Regions from separate parts of the Streptomyces chlorus genome, predicted to be linked through region 2. Evidence: predicted binding sites of a transcription regulator. Region 2 holds the regulator's gene; the other holds the start of a gene.
What was found. The regulator HspR, encoded in region 2, represses chaperone genes until heat shock. The targets are predictions, from matches to a motif close to TTGAGNNNNNNNNNCTCAA.
Positions count from the first base shown of each region.

Region 1: a site for HspR is predicted at 1,871-1,889, ahead of lon (endopeptidase La). Genes of this name have one in related genera too.

Region 1 covers NZ_JBHSOA010000064.1:148,654-152,021, reverse strand. Annotated here, with positions in the region: gene ACFPZI_RS27895 (sensor histidine kinase) at 1-133, opposite strand, end outside; gene ACFPZI_RS27890 (response regulator transcription factor) at 130-870, opposite strand; gene ACFPZI_RS27885 (spermine/spermidine synthase domain-containing protein) at 994-1,698, opposite strand; gene lon (endopeptidase La) at 1,912-3,368, shown strand, end outside.
Region 2 covers NZ_JBHSOA010000028.1:42,737-46,104, reverse strand. Annotated here, with positions in the region: gene ACFPZI_RS14150 (DUF418 domain-containing protein) at 1-50, shown strand, start outside; gene ACFPZI_RS14145 (sugar ABC transporter substrate-binding protein) at 218-1,324, opposite strand; gene ACFPZI_RS14140 (heat shock protein transcriptional repressor HspR) at 1,897-2,349, opposite strand; gene dnaJ (molecular chaperone DnaJ) at 2,355-3,368, opposite strand, start outside.

The DNA of each region.
Region 1 (3,368 bases), on a different contig from region 2:
TCGACAGCCCGGTGGTGATCAGCACCGAGACGACGACCAGCGCACCCAGCTTGGTCTTGATGGAGAACGGGCGGACGCCGCCCCAGGGACCGGGATCCCCGGGGTCTCTCCGTGCGGCCGGCCCGTCGCTCATGGCGTCGGCGTCTCCAGGGCGTAGCCCACGCCGTGCACGGTACGGATGCGCTCGGCGCCGATCTTCCGGCGCAGCGCCTTGATGTGGCTGTCGACGGTCCGGGTGCCGGAGGCGTCTGCCCAGTCCCAGACCTCGGCCAGCAGCTGTTCCCGGGAGAGCACCGCGCGGGGCGTGTTCGCCAGGCACACCAGGAGGTCGAATTCGGTGGGCGTCAGATGGACGTCCTCGCCGCGTACCCGCACCCTGCGCTGCGCGTGGTCGATCTCCAGTTCACCCAGGCGCAGGATGCCGCTGCGCGGGGTGGAGGCCGCCAGGGCCGCCCGCTCCATGCGGCGCAGCAGCACATGCACGCGTGCCGCGAGTTCCCGCATGGAGAACGGCTTGGTCATGTAGTCGTCGGCGCCGACGCCCAGCCCGACCAACATGTCGGTCTCGTCGTCGCGCGCGGTCAGCATCATCACCGGCACCGGCCGCTGGGCCTGCACGCGCCGGCAGACCTCCAGACCGTCGAAGCCCGGCAGCATGATGTCGAGGATCAGCAGGTCGGGTTGCCATGCCTCCGCCGTGTCGACGGCGGACGGACCGTCGCCCGCCGTCTGCACCAGGAATCCCTCGGCACGAAGGCGGGTCGCGATGGCGTCCACGATCGTCGCGTCGTCCTCGACCACCAGGACCCGGCGCTGTGCGCCCGGGGTGGTCGCCGCCGTGCCGTTGTGGGAGGTGTGTGTCTGCTCCATCGCCCGCCCCTGAAGTGTGCTTTCCGGAATCCGTGGGGAGATTCCGCTGCTGCGCATGACTGCGATTGACGCTTGGATGATCCGCGTTCGTGCAGCAGCGTACGGGGAGTCACCGCGGCTTTGCTATCCAGGGCGGACGCCGAGATGCACGACGTCCGGAACGCCCCGGGCAACGGGGATCTCTTCGGTACGCACCTGTTGGAACCCGGCATTCCGCAAGGTTTCCTCGAAATCCGCGGACGGCTGGGCGGACCACACCGCGAGTACTCCGCCGGGGGTCAACACCCTTGCGCAGTCCCGGAGTCCGGTGGGGGAGTAGAGCCCGTCGTTGCCCTCGGTGACGGTCCAGTCGGGGCCGTTGTCGATGTCGAGACACAGTGCGTCGAACGTGTCGGACGTCTCATGGACGTACGCCACCAGATCGGCCTCGACGATCTTCGCGCGGGGGTCGGCGAGAGCGCGCGCGGAGAGTTCGGTCAGGGGACCCGCGCGGTGCCAGTCGATGACGGCGGGTTCGCGCTCCACCACCGTGATGCGGCCCCAGCGGGGTGCGGCGGCGGCGTGCCCGAGGGAGAAGCCGACGCCGAGTCCGCCGATGAGGACGTGCGGGTCCTGCCGCGGACCGTGCCCCGCGCGGGTGTCGGCGGCATCGAGGGCGGCCAGGGCGGCGTCGACCAGCCGGCGCTCCGAGCGGCCGTCGGAGGTGTCCATCAGGAAGCAGCCGTTCGCGATGATCTGCAGCAGGCTGCCGTGCCGGCGGAGCACCACTTCCCCGTACGGGCCCTCGCGGCGGTCCAGGACTTCGGGAATGTCGTAGGGGGTGGACATGCGTTCATCCTGACAGCACTCCCCGTACGGCGGGGCGCCTCCCGCTGTTCCGGGTCGCCCCGAGCAGTCCCGAGCAGTCCCGAGGAGCGCCTTCTCGCCCCCGGCCGTCGGATGATCGCTGAGAGCGAACGCAGTCGCACGCAGCCCGGGAACATTCAAGGGTTCAGGGGCATTGAGTCGATACAGCTCAACTTGATTGCCGAAGGGGAGATCATGGCTGCTGAGTCCGCATCGCTCGCCCTGCCCGTGCTGCCGCTCGACGACGAGGTCGTGCTGCCCGGGATGGTGGTCCCGCTGGACCTGAGTGATTCCGAGGTGCGCGCCGCGGTGGAGGCCGCCCAGGCCGCCGCCGCGTCGGAGTCCGGGAAGCCCAGGGTCCTGCTGGTGCCACGCATCGACGGGACCTACGCCGGCACCGGCGTCCTGGGCACGGTCGAGCAGGTCGGCAGGCTGGCCGACGGCGACCCGGGCGCCCTGATCCGGGGCCGGGACCGGGTGCGGATCGGCGCCGGGACCACCGGGCCGGGTGCCGCGCTGTGGGTGGAGGGCATCCGGATCGACGAGACCGTGCCGGAGCGTTCCCCGAGTTCTCCACTCCGCTCGGACAAGGGAGACCCCTATCCCGGCCAGGTGGCCGAGCTGGTCACCGAGTACAAGGCGCTCGCCACCGCCTGGCTGCGCAAGCGCGGCGCCTGGCAGGTCGTCGACCGCGTCCAGGCCATCGACGACGTCTCCGCCCTCGCCGACAACTCCGGTTACTCACCGTTCCTGTCCACCGCACAGAAGCTGGCCCTGCTGGAAACCGCCGACCCGGTGGCCCGGCTGAAGCTCGCCACCCAGCAGCTGCGCGACCACCTTGCCGAGCAGGACGTCGCCGAGTCCATCGCCAAGGACGTCCAGGACGGCGTCGACAAACAGCAGCGCGAGTTCCTGCTGCGCCGCCAGCTGGAAGCCGTACGCAAGGAACTGCGCGAGCTGAACGACGAACAGGACGGCGAGGAATCCGACGACTACCGGAGCCGCGTCGAGGCCGCCGACCTGCCGGAGAAGGTGCGCGAGGCCGCGCTCAAGGAGGTCGACAAGCTGGAGCGCTCCTCCGACCAGTCGCCCGAGGGATCGTGGATCCGCACCTGGCTCGACACGGTCCTGGAGATGCCGTGGAACGAGCGCACCGAGGACGCGTACGACATCCAGGGCGCCCAGGCCGTGCTCGACGCCGAGCACGCCGGCCTCCAGGACGTGAAGGAGCGCATCACCGAGTACCTGGCGGTGCGCAAGCGGCGCGCCGAGCGCGGGCTCGGGGTCGTCGGCGGTCGCCGCGGCGGTGCCGTGCTCGCCCTCGTCGGCCCGCCCGGCGTCGGCAAGACGAGTCTCGGCGAGTCCGTCGCCCACGCGATGGGCCGCACGTTCGTCCGGGTCGCCCTCGGCGGCGTCCGCGACGAGGCCGAGATCCGCGGCCACCGGCGTACCTACGTCGGCGCGCTGCCCGGCCGGATCGTGCGGGCCGTCAAGGAGGCCGGGTCGATGAACCCGGTGGTGCTGCTCGACGAGATCGACAAGGTGGGGTCGGACTTCCGGGGCGACCCGTCCGCCGCCCTCCTCGAAGTGCTGGACCCGGCGCAGAACCACACCTTCCGCGACCACTACCTGGAGGTCGAACTGGACCTCTC
Region 2 (3,368 bases):
TCCGGACCATCACCCTGGCGGGCCCGCCACGAAGACGTGCTGATCGGTGAGAGATCCACGGTCTCCCGGAGGGCGGGGTGGCCGAACACCGACGGTTCCCGCCCTGCCGGCCGCGGACCGGCGGTGCGGGGGCGTGCGGAAACAGCACTGCCGGGGAGCGCGGTGATCCGCGCTCCCCGGCAGGACGTTCCACGGCCCGAGGGCCGGGGCGGGAAGGCTACTTCAGCCCGGCCTTGTCGCACGCCTCCTTGTAGGCGGCCGTGCAGATGTCCGAGAGCTTGTAGATCCCGTCGGCGACGACCGTGTCCGCGATGTTCTCCTTGGTCAGAGCGACCACGGGCACGAGCTTCGCCGGAATGTCCTTGTCGGTGGGGCTGTCGACGCGGTCGCCGGTCAGCGCGTCGAACTGGATGGCCTTGCCCTGGATCCGCGCCACCGCGATCTCCGCGGCGTTGTCCGCCTCGGTCGGGTAGGACTTGTAGACGCTCATGAACTGGTCGCCCAGGAGGATCCGCTGCACGGCGTCGAGTTCGGCGTCCTGGCCGGTGATCGGGGGCATCTCGGTCACCCCGGCGGCCTTCAGCGCCTTGATGACGCCGCTCGCCATGCCGTCGTTGGCGGAGTAGACCGCGGCGATGTTGCCGACGCCGATCGCGGTGATCGCCTCGGCCATGTTGGCCTCGGCGTTCTCCGGCTTCCAGTCCTTGGTGTCGTAGGTCTTGGCGATGGTCACCGCGTCCTTGAGCTCCGAGAGCGCCCCGGCCTTGAACTGCTTGGCGTTCGGGTCGGTCGGCGAGCCGTTCATCATGACGATCTTGCTGGTGACCCCGCCGTCGCCGCCGAGCGCCTCCAGCAGGGAGCGGCCCTGGACCTCGCCGACCAGCTCGTTGTCGAAGGAGATGTACGCGTCGATCGGGCCCTCGGCCAGCCGGTCGTAGGCGATGACGGGGATGCCCGCGTCCTTGGCCTTCGTCACGTCCCCGGCGATGGCGTGCGCGTCGACCGCGTCCAGCACGATGACGTCGACCGCGTCCTCGATCATCTGCTGCATCTGGCTCGACTGCTTGTCCGCGTCCGCATCGGCGTTGGCGTAGTCGACCTTGCCCTTGTTGCTGGTGAGCTCCTCCACCTTCTTCTTGAAGATGGGGTAGTCGAAATGCTCGTACCTGGTGTTGGCCGTTTCCGGCAGCAGGAGCCCGATGGTGACATCGTTCCCCTTGGTGGGGCTCGCTCCGTCACTGCTCCCTGTCACGTTGAGTGCGCCGCAGCCGGCGAGCATGACGGACATCGAGGTGGCGGCAACCGATATGGCGATACGACGCATACGAGGGCTCACTTCAGTGCGTTTTGGACGTGGGCACAACATTGCGGCCCATGTGACTGAAAAGCCAACGCTCCAGCGACCACTGGCGTCAAGACCAACTACTTAACGAGATGAACACAGCACCGTGCGCTGAAGTCGTGTGGGCTCGGCGAAAGACTCGCACAGATCCTCTACACGCGCATACACGTGCTGCTCACAGCCGTGCGCGGGGCGTACGCGGGGGCGCACGGAGTTCCGGCTGACTAGCCGTCAACAGTGCACGCACAGGCGAGGCCTGGAGGTTCGACGGACCCTCCAGGCCTTCCGGGCACTTCACTTTTGCGTCAAACGGAATGTCCCCGTCGGACCGGGGCTGTCACACGGGAGCACTCTCGTCAAGGCGCCACCGCACCGCGCCGACGTTTTCACGCCGGTCGCCGGTCGCCGGTCGCCGGTCGCCGGCATCCGGCCACCAGTCACCGGATACCGGGCACCGGATGTCCGTCGGCGGTCGGCAGCTGTCCGGCCGCCGACCGACGGCGATCAGGCGCGGGCCGTGAGGGCCCTGAGGGCCATGTGCACCGCGCCGGCCGTCAGTCGGGCTGCTGCTGGCGCTTGGGCCGCCACACCACCAGCGCGCTGGTCTGCTGGACCTCCTGGTACGGCACCAGGTCCCGGCGGTACGACGCGTGCACCGCCGCCTCGCGCTGACGCATGGTCGCCGCCACGCCGTCCAGGGCACCTTCCAGGTCCGCCACCCGGGCCTGGAGCGCGGCGACCTGGTTCTCCAGTTCGATGATGCGCTTGATGCCGGCCAGGTTGATGCCCTCGGTCTGCGACAGCTGCTGCACCTGACGGAGCAGTTCGATGTCACGGGCCGAGTAGCGGCGGCCCCGGCCGGCGGTGCGGTCCGGCGAGACGAGCCCCAGACGGTCGTACTGACGCAGCGTCTGCGGGTGCAACCCGGAGAGCTGGGCTGCCACCGAAATGACGTAGACCGGACTGTCCTGCGTCAGTTCGTACGGATTGCGTCGACGACCGTCCATCGCCCTCAAGCTCCCTTCGCGGCCTGGAACAGCTCCGCCCGCGGATCCTCATCCGCGGTCGCCTCGCGATACGCCTCCAGTGCGTCACGAGCCTTCCCCGAAAGGTCCTTGGGAACACTCACCTCGACGGTGACCAGCAGATCACCGCGCGAGCCGTCCTTGCGGACCGCTCCCTTGCCGCGTGCCCGCATGGTCCGCCCGTTGGGTGTCCCCGGGGGCAGCTTCAACGTGACCGGCGGACCGCCGAGCGTCGGGACGCGGATCTCGCCGCCGAGCGCCGCCTCCGGGTAGGTGACCGGGACGGTGACGGTGAGATTGTCGTCCTTGCGGCCGAACACCGGGTGACTGCCGACGTGCACGACCACGTAGAGGTCGCCCGCCGGGCCGCCGCGCTCGCCCGGAGCGCCCTTGCCGCGCAGCCGGATCCGCTGGCCGTCGCTGACTCCCGCGGGGATGCGCACCTGCATCGTCCGCGAGGACTTGGCCCGGCCGCTGCCCTTGCAGATGTCGCAGGGGTCCTCCGCGATCAGGCCGCGGCCCTTGCAGTCGGGGCACGGGTCGGTGAGCGAGAAGCCGCCGCCGCTGCCCCGGGCGACCTGCCCGGTGCCGACGCAGGTCGGGCACACGCGCGGTGTGCCGTTCTTGTCGCCGGTGCCCGAACAGGCCTTGCAGGCCTGCTGGGAGGACATCCGCAGCGGGACCGTCGCCCCTTCGATCGCCTCGGTGAAGCTCAGGGTGACCTCGGACTCGATGTCCTGGCCGCGCCGGGGCTGGGTACGCGTGGTGCCCGTGCCGCCGCGGTTGAACAGTCCGCCGAAGACGTCACCGATCCCGCCGCCGAAGCCGCCGGCGCCGGCCTGGCCGCCGCCCTGAGCACCGCCCTGGCCGCCTCCGAAGAGGTCGCCCAGGTCGAAGTTGAACGACCCGGCACCGCCCGCCCCCGGCCCCGCGCGGAAGCCGCCGTTGCCGAAGAGCGAGCGGGCCTCGTCGTACTCCTTGCGCTTCTTGGGGTCACCGAG